DNA from 3 places in the Faecalibacterium sp. Marseille-P9590 genome. Region 1 is predicted to be linked to each of the others. Evidence: predicted binding sites of a transcription regulator. Region 1 holds the regulator's gene; each other region holds the start of a gene.
What was found. The regulator Rex, encoded in region 1, represses fermentation and respiration genes when NADH is low (regulators of the CRP and FNR family bind a similar motif). The targets are predictions, from matches to a motif close to ATTGTTAANNNNTTAACAAT.
Positions count from the first base shown of each region.

Region 2: J3349_RS13340 (butyryl-CoA:acetate CoA-transferase) is a predicted target of Rex. The motif match lies at 3,039-3,058, and genes of this name have one in related genera.
Region 3: fucO (lactaldehyde reductase) is a predicted target of Rex. The motif match lies at 2,238-2,257, and genes of this name have one in related genera.

Region 1 covers NZ_JAFREF010000004.1:117,464-122,495, forward strand. The annotation lists gene J3349_RS06775 (ABC transporter substrate-binding protein) at 1-301, opposite strand, end outside; gene J3349_RS06780 (thymidine kinase) at 780-1,382, opposite strand; gene J3349_RS06785 (redox-sensing transcriptional repressor Rex) at 1,461-2,102, opposite strand; gene J3349_RS06790 (ATP-dependent Clp protease proteolytic subunit) at 2,366-3,052, shown strand; gene J3349_RS06795 (DNA translocase FtsK) at 3,185-5,032, shown strand, end outside.
Region 2 covers NZ_JAFREF010000017.1:5,750-10,781, reverse strand. The annotation lists gene J3349_RS13350 (radical SAM protein) at 1-84, shown strand, start outside; gene J3349_RS13345 (AI-2E family transporter) at 178-1,458, opposite strand; gene J3349_RS13340 (butyryl-CoA:acetate CoA-transferase) at 1,507-2,853, opposite strand; gene coaD (pantetheine-phosphate adenylyltransferase) at 3,370-3,873, shown strand; gene J3349_RS13330 (acetyl-CoA C-acetyltransferase) at 3,962-5,032, shown strand, end outside.
Region 3 covers NZ_JAFREF010000002.1:364,044-369,075, reverse strand. The annotation lists gene J3349_RS04350 (putative ABC transporter permease) at 1-728, opposite strand, end outside; gene fucO (lactaldehyde reductase) at 1,020-2,168, opposite strand; gene J3349_RS04340 (sodium:alanine symporter family protein) at 2,388-3,788, opposite strand; gene J3349_RS04335 (MoxR family ATPase) at 4,041-4,970, shown strand; gene J3349_RS04330 (hypothetical protein) at 4,985-5,032, shown strand, end outside.

The DNA.
Region 1 (5,032 bases):
TGTCCTCCCAGCCGGACCATGCAGCGAAGGTGGGGTTGACGGTGATGGTGCTGTGCTCAGCAGAGAAAGCCTTGATGGCCTCCTGGTAAGCGTTGTGACGGGACTCGCCGCCCCACCAGCTCATGGTCAGGGTGACGGGGTCAGAAGACAGACCAGCCACAGAAGCTGCTGCGGAAGAAGCAGCAGTGGAAGTGGCGGTAGAACCAGCATTGCTGGAGCCGCCGCAGGCGGCCAGCAGGCCGGCAGCACCCACAGCGCCAGAGACCTTCAGAAAGTCACGACGAGAAATTGCCTTGCTCATTTTCGTTCTCCTCCTATGTAGAAAACATCTTCTTGCACGGACGCCTCTGCAAAGCATCCGTTGTATACAAATATGATACCAAAGGCAAGAAAAAAAAGAAAGATGCAAATTGTAGTGATAGCGGCAGAAAACGTACAAATATTGCGCTTATTTTTTGCCCGGTTTTGACGTCATTGCCATAATGAATAAACTTGGACCGAAAAACTGTGCAACTTGTATACTTCAACGATTTGCATAGAAAACTGGGATGCAACAGGAGAAGATTGGCCTGAATTGCAAGAATTTTGTAGCCATGGCAGAATTTGTTGAAAGAGCGTTGTATACATCAAAAGCGACGATAACAGAAAGTTCCGGCCCTGAGCTGATATATCAATAGTGCAAAAAACGCGCGAATTGGGGCGCGACTGATATATCACGGATGCAGAAAAGATACAAAAATGCCGTCCGGCGTGCGGACGGCATAAAATCAGGAAAAGAGTCACCGGCGGGCGGCGTAGAAGGCGCTGCGCTCCCGGAAATAGCACTGGGGACACATGCTGACGTACTGGACGTCGTTCTCAAGGTCGATGGCTACCTGTTCGCCCTCAAAGACGAAGCGGCCGTTGACCTTGCGGCAGTTGCAGGTGGCCTTGCGGCCGCAGGTGCAGATGGTCTTCATCTCCTCGATGGTGTGGGCCAGCTCCAGAAGCCGGGTGGAGCCGGGGAAGCCCTTGAGGGAGAAGTCGGAGCGCAGGCCGTAGCAGATGACGGGGATGTTCAGCTCTACCGTCACCATGAACAGCTGCTCGGCCTGCTCGGCAGTGAGGAACTGGCTCTCGTCACAGAGCACACAGGCCAGAGGCCGGCCCTCGCTGCTGGCGGCCCGGACGGCCTCCACCAGGTCCATGTCCGGCGGCACCAGCAGGTCGGCAGGGCGGCGGACGCCCAGACGGCTCACGAGGTCGCCGCTGCCCTTGGTGTCCACCTTCGGCTTGAGGATGAGCACCCGCATCCCCTGCTCCTCGTAGTTGTGGGCCACCTGCATCAGCGCGGTGCTCTTGCCGCTGTTCATTGCGCCGTAACGGAAATAAAGCTTTGCCATATCGAAAAAGTCTCCTTATGAAAGGACCCTCTCAGCCAAAGCCTGACGGAGAGGGCCTGTATTATTGATAGTATGTGCTCAGTCCTGATTGCGCAGCCGGTAGCCCAGGCTCATCAGGCTGTCGCCGAGGTGGACGTTCTCCACCACCACGTCGGGGTAGGAGACAGACAGATCGTAGTGGGAGAAGTTCCAGAAGCCCTGAATGCCCAGAGCCACCAGACGGCCGCTGATCTCCTCTGCGCCGCTGCGGGGCAGACAGAGCACAGCCACCTCGGGGTGGTGCTCGGCGCAGAAAGCTTCCAGCTCATCAATGTGTAAAATCTGGATGCCGTTGATCTCTTTGCCCACCTCGTCGGGGGCGTTGTCGAAGGCGGCGATGAGCTTGTAGCCGTTGGTGTCGGTGGTGATGAAGCGGCTCACAGCCTTGCCCAGACGGCCGCAGCCAATAAGGATGGTGGGCAGGAGGTCGCCGTTGCCAAAGAGCAGATGCTCAAGGATGCTCAGCAGGTTCTCCACCGAGTAGCCGATGCCCTGACGGCCATTCACGTCGCCGATGCAGTTGAAGTCCTGCCGCACCTGAGAGGCAGTGGTACCCATCTGGGCGGCCAGCTCACGGGACGAGATGCTGGTGATGCCGTCGTTCTTCAGGGTGCGCAGGTAGCGATAGTATTTGGGCAGGCGCTTGATGACGGGCAGAGAAGCTTTGCCGGGAGTGTTCATAAGGGGGTCTCCTTTCTTTTTATCCGCAGCATTGCCGGGGAGAAGTGCGCAGCGGCAGGGTGCTCCGGCAAAAGATTTGTACTTTCTTGTACAATAATGATACATATTTGACAATCTTATCTCTAGTATAAAGTATACAGCACGAAGACAGAATGTCAAACCATTTGGCACATTTTTTTGAGAAAGAAAAGAAATCTTTGCCGAAGTATAACCGGCAGGAATGCCGGACAAGCTGAAATGAAGCAAAAAGGAGGATACGCAGAATGTCACAAGAAGAGAAGAACATCCCCGTGGAGCAGCAGCGGCTGGAAAAAGAGCAGATCGAGGATATGGGCAGCGTTTACCGCACCCGTGGAGCTCACGCCATCCACTGCCTGACTGTCATCGGGCAGGTGGAGGGCCATGTGGAAGCGCCCCAGGGACAGAAGACCACAAAATATGAGCATGTCATCCCCCAGCTGGTGGCCGTGCAGGAAGACCCCGCCATCGAGGGCCTGCTGGTCCTGCTCAACACCGTGGGCGGGGATGTGGAGGCGGGACTTGCGCTGGCGGAGCTCATCGCCAGCATCTCCAAGCCCAGTGCGGCGGTGGTGCTGGGCGGGGGCCACTCCATCGGCATCCCGCTGGCCGTCAGCGCCCAGCGGAGCTTCATCGTGCCTACTGCCACCATGACGGTCCACCCCGTCCGCCATTCCGGCATGATACTGGGCGTGCCGCAGACTATGCGCTGGTTCGAGCAGATGCAGGAGCGCATCACCGGCTTCGTGGCGTCCCACAGCGGCATCTCGGAGAAGCGTTATACTGAGCTGATGATGCGCACGGGCGAGCTGGTCATGGACGTCGGCACCGTGCTGGATGGCCGAAAAGCCGTGCGGGAAAAGCTTATCGACGAGCTGGGCGGGCTGTCGGATGCGCTGGCATGGCTCTACCGAGAAATCGAGGGGAAATAAATTGCCATTTGACTTTTCCCGTGGTACAATGAAAGAATCGAGTAGTATCGAAATTCTTCCATCGTCACCGACAGAGCCGCCCTGAGCGCGCCCTGCTTCATGATATAAAATAAGGAACGGGTTTTAGGAAACATGGCAAAGAGAAAACGCAAGACCTCCGGGCGCAGCACAGCCTCGCGCCGCAAGAACCGGACACAGGACCGGATGCCCGCGGGGCTCATCACCCTGTTTGCGGGGCTGGTGCTCATGGCGCTGGCTTTCGTGCCGGGCAGTTCGGCCTGGCGCACGATGCACGATGTCCTGTTCGGCGTGTTCGGCTGCGGAAGCTTCGTGCTGGGCGCAGCGCTGTGCTATCTGGCTATCCTCTACACCCGGGGCGAAGACCTGCTGCCCCATATCGCCAAGCTTGCGCTGGGGCTCATCTTCGCCAGCGGCACGGTCATCGTCTTTTCTGACATCCCCACCGACCAGACCGCCGCGCAGATGACCGCTGCCTGTTATCATAATGGTATGAGCGCATGGCTCTCGGGCGGTGCGCTGGGCGCTGTGCTGGGCGGGACGCTCCTGCTGCTCTGCGGCAGACCCGCCGCCAATCTGGTCATGGCGGCGCTGGCGGCCTGCGCCAGCCTGTACATTTTTGACGTTACGCCCGCCGAGTGCTGGCAGTGGCTCTGCAACGTGGGCGGCAGCGTCCACGAAAAGGGCCTTGCCGTCCACGAGCAGAATGCCGCCCGCCGGGCCGAGCGTCTGGCAGAACGCGCCGCCGAGGAGGCTGCGGCAGAGGAATACGAGGACTATGACGACGACCTGCCGGAAGACGAAGTGGGCGAGGACTGCTGCGGCGGCGAAGAGCCTGCCGCGCCCGCCTTCCATATCCAGCCTCCCGGCTGGCTGGCTGGCGTCTTCCACTGGGGCCATCAGGTGATGCAGGGCGGCGAACAGGCGGAGCCTGTCCCTGCGCCCGCACCGGAAGCGCAGACCCCGCCTCAGCCCGAGCCTGCCCCCGTACAGGTGGAAAAGTCCCGGCCTCGTGCGCCCTTTGATATTGATTTAGGCCCTGACCATACCACCGTCACCGAGGGCGGCAGTGAGCCTATCGAGCCCATCATCCTCGGCCCCGGCGGCACCTTCGGCATGGACCCGCTCCGCCGTGCGCCCATCCGCGCCACCGTGACGCCCATCGTCCCGGACGCTGTGGATACTGCCGCTGAGGACTTCTTCACGGCCCAGCCCGAGCCGACGGTGACACCTACCGTTACGCCCGCTGCCCCGGCAGAAGAGCCGGAACAGCAGCCTGCGCCTGAGCCGCCGCTCTCCTTCGGCATCCCGCTCTATGATCTGACCCCGACTCCGGAACCGGCCCCGCAGCCGGTCAGCGCCGAGAATGCTGTGGCGTTCCGCTCTGAGCCGGATGAGGACGGCTGGATCAGCATCACCAGCGACCCGGTGGAGGAAAAAGACCTCAACACACTGGTGGCAGCCGCCATGGAAAAGCCTGCTGTCTCCGAGGAGCAGGCCGCGAACGCCCCCGCCGAAGAGGCGGAGACGGAGGAGAGCTTCCAGTATCAGTACCCGCCCATCGAGCTGTTCGAGCGCGCCCCGGAGGAAAGCGACTCCGGCGCGGAAGACGAGCTGAAAGCCAACGCCCAGAAGCTGGTGGACACGCTGGAAAGTTTCGGCGTCCGCACCCGTGTGCTGGATATTTCCCGCGGCCCGTCGGTCACCCGGTATGAAGTCCAGCCCATGGCGGGCGTCAAGATAAGCCGCATCACTTCGCTGGCGGACGACATCGCCCTGAACCTGGCGGTGGCCGATGTCCGCATGGAGGCACCCATCCCAGGCAAGCCTGCCGTGGGCATCGAGGTGCCGAACCATAAGAAAACGCCGGTCTACATTCGCAGCGTCTTCGAGAGCCAGAGCTTTTTGCGGATGACCTCGCCGATGGGCATTGCGCTGGGCAAGGACATCGCCGGCGTGGCC
Region 2 (5,032 bases), on a different contig from region 1:
TGGTCGCACGTCACCCTCAGGGAGAGCCGGTACGAGAATTACAAGGATTGGGAACCGGCTCATTCCACTGCTCAAGCGAAATGACTTTATCGGTCTTTCAAAGATAAAAATGCGCAGAAAAGCCCCCATCTTCACCGGCTGAGGCAGCCGGGAGGATGGGGGCTTTATCTTGTTATTTTATTCTTCGCCGGAATCAATGACGATTTCGGTTTCCGTTCTTTCATCTTCTACAGGCGCGGGAGCCGGGTCGCCGGGATCGCCGAACTCGTCGTGGTAGACGGTCATCTGGTCGAGCTGGCCGTTGCGGCGCAGGCCGTGGAAGACCAGCTTCTTGATGACGTCATAGATGACGGCGAACAGCGGCACGCCCACGATCATGCCCACGAAGCCCCACAGACCGCCGAACAGCAGAATGGAGAAGAGCACCCAGAAGCTCGAAAGGCCGGTGGTGTTGCCCAGGATCTTCGGGCCGATAACATTGCCGTCCAGCTGCTGGAGCACCAGCACGAAGAGCACGAACCAGATGGCCTTGATGGGGCTTTGGATGAGGATGAGCAGCGTTGCAGGCACGGCACCGATGAAGGGGCCGAAGAAGGGGATGACGTTGGTGACGCCGATGATGACCGACACCAGCAGTGCGCTCGGGAACTTGAAGATGATGCAGGCAAAGTAGCAGAGCACGCCAATGATGGCGGAGTCCATGATCTTGCCGTTGATGAAGCCGCCGAACATCTTGTCTGCGTAGAGGACTTCCTCCTGGATGAGCTGCGCCCAGCGGGGCTTGACGACGCTGTAGAGGATCATCTTGGCCTGTTTGGCGAACTTTTTGCGGCTGGCCAGCAGGTAAACAGCGACGATAAGGCCGATGAGCAGGTTCTTGAACCAGATCACCACATTCATGACGCCAACGCCCACACCGCTCAGGATGCCTTGTAAATTCTGCAGCGAGGGGAGCAGGGTGGTGCGCAGAGTGGTCAGATTGGCAACAATGACATCGTAGGCATCGTTGAAGTAGCCCATCAGTGTCTCATTATCCAAAAAGACTTTCTGTGTGTTCACCCAACGCATGAATCGGGTGATGCTGGTCTGCGCGGTGTAGTAGAGGGAGGTGACGCTTGTGATGAGCTGCGGCACCACCATCATCACGAGGGCGTAGACCACCAGCACACCGAACAGCAGCGTCGCTGCAATGGCAAGCATATTGGCCATGCTGTGGAGCTTTTCGGGGAAGATGCGGTGCAGAAAGCCCTCAATGGTGTTGCACACCGGCTTGAGCAGATAGGCGATGACGGCACCATAGATGAAGGGCATCAGGATGCCGGTCACCTTGGAGACCGCGTCGCCGAACCCGTCGAAGCGGTAGATGAAGAAGAAGAACAGGATGCTTAGACTTATCGCACCAAAGCCCGCGAGCATTCCGTAGATATAGGGCTTGATGTGCGGCTTTTTGTCCATCATGTGTGACTCCATTCCTGCCGCAGACGGCAGGAGCCGGTACGGCGATGTTTAGATTTTGTTGCTGCGGCGCCAGATGTGCATCTTCTCGGCCTCTTTGATAAGCTCCTCGCGGAAGTCGGGGTGTGCCACATTGATGAGGGCTTCGGCCTTCTCCCAGGTGGTCAGACCCTTGAGGTTGACGCAGCCGTATTCGGTGCAGAGGTAATGCAGATTGGCGCGGGTATCGGTGATGATGCTGCCGTTTTCCAGCGTGGGACGGATGCGGCTCTCGAGCTGACCAGTCTTCTTATTAAAGAAGGTAGAGGACAGGCAGATGAAGCTCTTGCCACCCTTGGAAAGGTATGCGCCCAGCACGAAGTCCAGCTGGCCGCCTGCACCGGAAATGTGCTTGATGCCGGCGCTCTCCGCATTCACCTGGCCGAACAGGTCGATGTCCACTGCATTGTTGATGGAGATGAAGTTGTCCAGCGCGGAGATGCTGCGGATGTCGTTGGTGTAATCGACGGGAGCAGACATGCACTCGGGGTTGTTGTTGAGGTAGTCGTACATCTTCTGGGTGCCGGCACCGAAGGCGTAGACCTGACGGCCCTTGTCCAGCTGCTTGTGTGCGCCGGTGATCTTGCCGGCCTTGGCGATGTCCACGAAAGCGTCAACGTACATCTCGGTGTGGACGCCCAGGTCCTTCAAATCGCTCTGGGCGATGAGGCTGCCGATGGCGTTGGGCATACCGCCGATGCCCAGCTGCAGGCAGGCACCGTTGGGGATCTGCGGCACGACGAGGTTTGCGACCTTCAAATCGACCTCGGAAGCGGGGCCGGCAGCGGCCATCTGGCCGATGGGCGGATTGTCGCCCTCCACGATGCCGGTGACCTGGGAGATATGGACACAGTTTTCCATACCACCGAGGCAGCGGGGCATATTGGTGTTGACCTCCACGATGATCTTCCGGGCCTTCTCACAGACGGCACCCAGATGGGAAGCGCTGGGACCGAAGTTGAAGTAGCCGTGCTCGTCCATCGGAGTCACCTGGAAGACGGCGATGTCCAGCGGGTCGGGACTCTCGCGGTAGTAGCGGGGCAGCTCCGAATAGCGGATGGGGGAGTAGAACGAGAAGCCCTGTGCGATGGCTTTGCGCTCGATGCCGCCCATGTGCCAGCTGTTCCAGGTCATGTGGGCAGCGGGGTCGTCGATCTGGAAGATCTCAGGCACCCACATCAGGATGCCGCCGCGGAAATTGACGTTCTCCAGTTCGGGCAGGCGCTTGGCAAGGGCGGCGTCCACGGCCACGGGGGTGTTGACGCACCAGCCGTAATCCACCCAGTCGCCGCTCTTGACCAGAGAAGCAGCCTGCTCGGCAGTCATCTTTTTCTGGGCATACATTTCCATGAAATCCATTATAAACCATCCTCTCCTTTAAGAACATAAAAGAATTGTAAATTTATTATTTACAATTCTACGGGACAAAATCTTAGCCGGAAATTTACCGTTTTTTCCCAGTCCGGACACTGTCTTATCACACCCCGGCGGTATCCTTGGGGTCGGCAGGGCAGAAGCCTCCGGCAGCGGCATACCTGCACAGCTTAGTTATAACATTAACAAACATTATAATCAAGCCCTCTTCCGCGAAAAAATGTCTCGCAGGACAATTTGACTAAATTTCTTAGGTATTTGTGGCGATTGTTTGGTATAGCAAAAACAATTTTTTTCGAAAAAGTACTTGATAAAATTTTGACGATATGGTTTGCTAAGGGTGTACCAAGACGATGCGTCCCAGTGCGAAGTTAATTGACTAAAAATTAACGATGTAGCGATGGCGATGCGGCCTGGTACTTGAAGCAGAAACTGAAAAGTGCTATCATGGCAACACCAAATGCGCTTTTCCAAAGCGCGCAAATAAAGGAGACCATACCGATGGCAACAGCAGTTTACCCCGGGTCCTTCGACCCGGTCACGAGAGGACACCTCGACATCATCAAGCGAGCTGCAAAGATAAACGACCAGCTCATTGTGGCAGTGCTCATCAACAGCGCAAAGAACCCTCTGTTCACCGTAGAAGAACGGGTGGCGCTGCTGCGGGAATGCTGCAAGGACATCCCGAATGTGACGGTGGAGAGCTTCGACGGCCTGACCGTGGAGTTCGCCAAGAAGCGCCACGCTTCGGTGATGGTGCGGGGCCTGCGGGCGGTGACGGATTTCGAAAACGAGATACAGCTCGCCCAGACGAACCACGCACTGATGCCCGGCATCGAGACGATGTTCCTTGCCACCAGCATCAAGTGGAGCTACCTTTCTTCCACCATCGTCAAGGAGGCTGCCCGCTACGGCAGCAACATCTCCAAGTTCGTGACGCCCAACGTAGAGAATGCCATCCACGCCAAAGTGGAGCAGCTCCGGGCGGAAGGAAAAACGCTCTGATACCTTTTATAATGCAGAAAGGCCCTCGGGCTTTTTGATAAATAGTTTTACGAAACCCCGAAACATATAAATTCAGGAGGCTATTAACATGAAGAAAATTGTTATCGCATCTGCTTGCCGTACCGCTATTGGTAAGTTTGGCGGCACCCTGGCAAACGTCCCTGCTGCAGAGCTGGGCTCCATCGTCATCAAGGAGGCCCTGAACCGTGCTAACGTGAAACCCGAGCAGGTCGATCATGTTTACATGGGCTGCGTCATCCAGGCTGGTCTGGGCCAGAACGTCGCTCGTCAGGCTTCCCTGAAGGCTGGCCTGCCCGTCGAGACTCCTGCTGTCACCGTCAATGTGGTCTGCGGCTCCGGCCTGAACTGCGTGAACATGGCTGCTCAGATGATCGAGGCCGGCGATGCTGACATCGTGGTCGCAGGCGGCATGGAGAACATGGACATGGCTCCCTTCGCAATGATGAAGGGCCGCTACGGCTACCGCATGGGCGCTCCCATGGGCAAGAGCGAGATCGTGGATACCATGGTCAACGATGCTCTGTGGGATGCCTGCGGCTTCAACAAGCACATGGGCATGACCGCTGAGAATGTCTGCACCAACGAGACCTATCAGAAGAAGTACGGCTACAGCCCCATCACCCGCGAGATGCTGGATGATTTCGCTTACCACAGCCAGCTGAAGGCTGACAAGGCCATCAAGGACGGCGCTTTCAAGGATGAAATCGTTCCTGTTGTCATCAAGGGCAAGAAGGGCGACACCGTGTTCGATACCGATGAAGGCCCCCGTCTGAGCGCTCCCGAAGTGCTGGCAAAGCTGAAGCCCGCCTTCACCAAGGACGGCATCGTCACCGCTGCAAACTCCTCCGCTATCAACGATGGCGCAGCTGCTCTGGTCATCATGAGCGAAGAGAAGGCCAAGGAGCTGGGCGTGAAGCCTCTGGCTACCTGGGTCGCAGGTGCTCTGGCAGGCGTCGAGCCTGAGGTCATGGGCCTTGGCCCCATCGCTGCTACCAAGAAGGTCATGGCTAAGACCGGCATGACCGTTGCTGATATGGACCTGGTCGAGGCCAACGAGGCATTCGCAGCACAGTCCATCGCAGTCGGCGAGGCTCTGGGCTTCGATAAGGACAAGCTGAACGTCAACGGCGGCGCAATC
Region 3 (5,032 bases), on a different contig from region 1:
TCCACCACGTCGCCGAGGAAAGCCCCGATGACAAAGAGCCAGACAAGGTCGCCGAAGCTCAGAGCCTTTTCTTTCTGAACAGTCGGCTCGGGCTGGACGATGGCCGGGTAAGCCCGCTGGATACGCTTTTCCACATGGGCGATGAGCCGCTGGCGCAGCTTGTCCGAGTGCTTTTCCAGCTCGAGGTTGAGCTGTTCCAGCCTCGGATGGCTGGCGGCGTACCGGTTGACGGCCAGCGCTGCGCCCAGCTGGTCGAGGACGGCCAGCGTCATCGCCGCCCAGACGCCGATATGCAGCAGCCAGCCCGGCAGCAGGGCGCAGAGCCGCAGCAGCAGGACGTTGCCCCACAGCACGCTTGCCATGCCCAGCAGGCCCCAGAGCACCGAGTACTGCAGGCAGACGTAGCCGTCCAGATTGAACTTTTTATCTGAGTAGTCCCACCAGCGGCGGCGGTGCATCCTCTCGAGCAGCTTGGCCGTCACCCACTCCACCACGGTGGCGTTGGCCGCACAGCCGAAGAAGAGGGCCACCGGCGTCGAGCGCAGGTCGGCAAAGCCCACCGCCATCAGCACAGCCGACGTACCGTAGACGAAGCAGAACGGGCCGGACGCCACGCCGCGGTTGACGAAGGCGCGGCCCTTGATGGTCGCCACCACCGTCTCGGCTACCCATCCGAGGAACGAGTAGACCAGATAGATGACGCAGAGGGTATAAAAATTCAGCTCCATTGCGTGTTTCCTTTCTCATATAAACGGTTATAGAGCTATTGTATGCAGTTTTGGCCGCGTCCGCAAGAGGGAGACGGGATTTTTACGCAAAAAGGCCGCTGTAAGAAACCTCTCCGTCAGCGCTAACGCGCTGCCACCTCCCCTAGCGAGGGGAGGCTTTGGCATGACGGATAGCCTTGCCTTTTCGCCAGAGGCTCCCCTCGGTAGGGGAGCTGTCGAGCGAATGCGAGACTGAGAGGTTATTTTACAGCGGCCTGTATTTTTTATAAGGGTAAATCGCTCCGACTCAGCTTACAGCTGGCTCTTGTACAGCTCCACGATCTCCTCCACGCTGGTGTCGCGGGGGTTGCCGGGACGGCAGGCGTCAGCATAAGCGGACTCGGCGAGGAACTGGATATCCTCTTCCTTCAGGATGCCGTTCAGGTTTGCGGGGATGCCCACGTCAGCGCTCAGCTGCTTGACAGCGGCGATGGTGGCATCTGCGGCCTGTGCGTCGTTCATCTCGTCGATGCCCTTCACGCCCATGGCCTTACCGACGGCACGATAGCGCTCACCGGCGACGGTCTTGTTGTACTCCAGACCGACGGGCAGCAGGATAGCGCAGGCCACGCCGTGGGGAGTGTCATACAGAGCGGACAGGCCGTGTGCCATGGAGTGGACGATGCCCAGACCCACATTGGAGAAGCCCATGCCGGCGATGTACTGGCCCAGAGCCATGCCCTCACGGCCTTCCGGAGTGTTCTGGACAGCGCCGCGCAGGTTCTCACTGATGAGCTTGATGGCTTCCAGATGGAACATATCGGAGATGGTGCAATGGCCCTTGGTGATGTAGCCCTCGATGGCGTGGGTCAGAGCGTCCATGCCGGTGGCGGCAGTCAGACCCTTGGGCATGGAGGCCATCATATCGGGGTCAACCACAGCGATCTCGGGGATGTCGTTGGTATCGACGCAGACGAACTTGCGCTTCTTCTCGACATCGGTGATGACGTAGTTGATGGTGACTTCAGCGGCAGTACCGGCAGTGGTGGGGACCGCGATGGTAAAGACGGCGTGCTTCTTGGTGGGAGCGACGCCTTCCAGAGAGCGCACATCGGCGAACTCGGGGTTGTTGATGATGATGCCGATGGCTTTTGCGGTGTCCATGGAAGAGCCGCCGCCGATGGTCACGATGCAGTCAGCCTCTGCGGCCTTGAAAGCGGCCACGCCGTCCTGCACATTTGCGATGGTGGGGTTGGGCTTGATCTCACTGTAGACGGTGTAGGCGAAGTTTGCAGCGTCCAGCAGGTCGGTGACCTTCTTGGTGACGCCGAACTTGAGAAGGTCGGGGTCAGAGCAGACGAAAGCCTTCTTGTAACCGCGGGCGGTCAGCTCGGGAACGATGTTCTCGATAGCGCCGTGGCCATGATAAGAAATAGTATTCAGAACGATACGATCAGCCATTGGTAAAACCTCCTGATTTTGCGCCCCGCCGGGCGGCGGGTACGACTCTCTTTGCTTTTACTTTACCACTTTGTTAAAATTTGTTCAATATCAATTCTTATGATTTCCATGAAATTTTTATACTTTTTTGAGTTTTTGCAGAGAAAGTAGACAAAATCAAAGGTTTGTTGACAGCAAAGCGCCCTCCGGCGCGGGCCGGAGGGCGCTTTGAATGATTCTTTACTTTCCTGCGCCCTCGCCCGCGAAGAACTCCTTCGTGAGCTTTGCCACCGTGCCGGACAGCAGGAGCAGGGCCATAAGGTTCGGAATGCTCATCAGTCCGTTGAAGGTGTCGGCGATGCTCCACAGCAGGCCCAGATCGACCGTCGCGCCCAGAATGGACACGAAGGAGTAGACCACGAGGAAGGGGCCGACCACCTTGTCGGTGTGGAACAGGAACTCGATGCACCGGGAGCCGTAGAGACCCCAGCCGATGATGGTGGAGAATGCAAAGCTGCAGAGCGCCACCGCCGTAAAGATGGACGACCAGCCGCCGTAGGTGGCCGTAAAGCCGGAGATGGTCAGTTCTGCGCCTGCCGCACTGCCATAGCCCACCGGCACGCCGCTGCACAGGATGACCATGGCGGTCAGGGTGCAGATGACGATGGTGTCGGCGAAGACCTCGAAGATGCCGAACATCCCCTGCTTGACGGGCTTGCGGGTGTCGGCGCAGGCGTGGGCGATGGAGCCGGTGCCGAGGCCAGCCTCATTGGAGAAGATGCCGCGAGAAACGCCCTTCTGCATACTGAGGAAGATGCTGCCGATGGCACCGCCGGTGAAGGCCTGCGGGTCAAATGCACCGCCGACGATGGAGGCCAGCACCGCCGGGAAGCGCCGGTAGTTGATGACCACGACGCCCAGCGCCAGCACGACGTAGAACAGTGCCATGAACGGCACCAGCTTCTCGGTCACGCTGCCGATGCGCTTGACGCCGCCCAGCAGCACCATAGCCACCATCATGGCCACCACCACGCCCACGACGAGGTTGACCGTGGGCAGGATGCTGTTCAGGCTGCTGCCGTAGGCCAGCAGGGCCGAGTCGATGGCTGTGACGATGGTGTTGACCTGGGTGGCGTTGCCGGTGCCGAAGACCGTCAGCACGCCGAACAGCGAGTACAGCACCGCGAGGAACTGCCACCGGCTGCCGAGGCCGTTTTTAATATAGTACATGGGGCCGCCCACCAGCTCGCCGTTTTTGTTCCGCTCGCGGAAATGCACAGCCAGCGTCACTTCGGAAAACTTGGTACACATGCCCAGCAGAGCCGAGCACCACATCCAGAACACCGCACCCGGCCCGCCGATGGCGATCGCGCCCGCCACGCCGGCGATGTTGCCGGTGCCGACGGTAGCGGCCAGCGCCGTACACACTGCCTGGAACGGAGTCATCGCGCCGTCGGAGGCATCCTTTTTGCGGAAGATGCGGCCAATGGTCGTTTTGATGGCATAGGGGAATTTCCGGAGCTGCAAAAAGCCTGTCCGCACACTGAGCAGCAGGCCCACGCCGATGATGCAGACCATCGCCGGGATGCCCCAGATAAAGCTGTTGACCGCCTGATTGACGGCTGTGATGGTTTCGAGCATACTTTTACGCCTTTCTTTTTCACTTTGACACAACGAAAATTATTTTATCGTATTTTAAGCGGCCTGTCAATTTACTTTGAACGTGAAATCTGCACGTCCCGGCTGAAAGTTTGTTAAAATAGCTTCACCTTTATTTTCTCTACTTCTTTGCCGCTTTTTTGCCCGTCAAAGCCCTACACAAACCGCGCGGGTTGTGCTATGATAAGGGTGAAATTTCGGTTTGGCACTGTCAACCGCAAGGAGATGTCATGGATGTCTGAAACATCTGTTCTAATGGATACGCTGCGGCAGGAAGGGGTCTCCCCCGACCTGCTGCGCGCTGTGGAAGAATACCGTACCGCCCACCCGCTGGCGGAGGCCCTGCGCCCCCGCATCCCCTCCCCTGCCTTCGTCTACTACGGCAGAGAGGTGTGGGAGCAGGCGCTGGCCGCCCTGCTCTGCGGCGAAAATCTGCTGCTGGCGGGCGGCAAGGCCACCGGCAAGAACGTGCTGGCCGAAAACCTCGCCGCCGCCTTCGGACGCCCCGCGTGGGACATCTCGTTCCACGTCAATATGGACGCGGCGTCCCTCATCGGCATGGACACCTTCGAGGGCGGACAGGTCAAGTTCCGCCCCGGCCCGGTCTACCGCTGCGCCCAGAGCGGCGGCTTCGGCGTTCTGGACGAGATCAACATGGCCAAAAACGAGGCGCTGGCCGTCCTGCACGCGGTGCTGGATTTCCGCCGCGCCATCGATGTGCCGGGCTACGAGCGCATCCCGCTGGCCGAGGAGACCCGCTTCATCGCCACCATGAACTACGGCTACGCCGGCACCCGTGAGCTGAACGAGGCCCTCACCTCCCGCTTCGTGGTCATCCAGATGCCCACCATCACCGAGGAGAACCTCGAAAAGCTCCTGCGCACCCAGTTCCCCGATTTGAACAGCAAGTATGTCAGGCAGTTTGCCCTGCTCTTCCTCGATTTGCAGAAAAAGTGCGACAGCGCAGAGATCTCCACCAAAGCTCTCGACCTTCGCGGTATGCTGGACGCTCTGCGCCTGATGCGCCGGGGCGTCGCTGCCGGGGCTGCGCTGGACATGGGCATCACCAACAAAGCCTTCGACTCCTACGAACAGGGCCTCATCCGGGATGCCATTGCCGCCCGCATCCCGGCCCAGCTCACCGCCGCAAAGCTCTTCGATTAAAAAGGGGCGTTTTTATGGAAGCGCAGAGCTACACCGCCGAAGAGCGGCGGGCCGCCAATCAG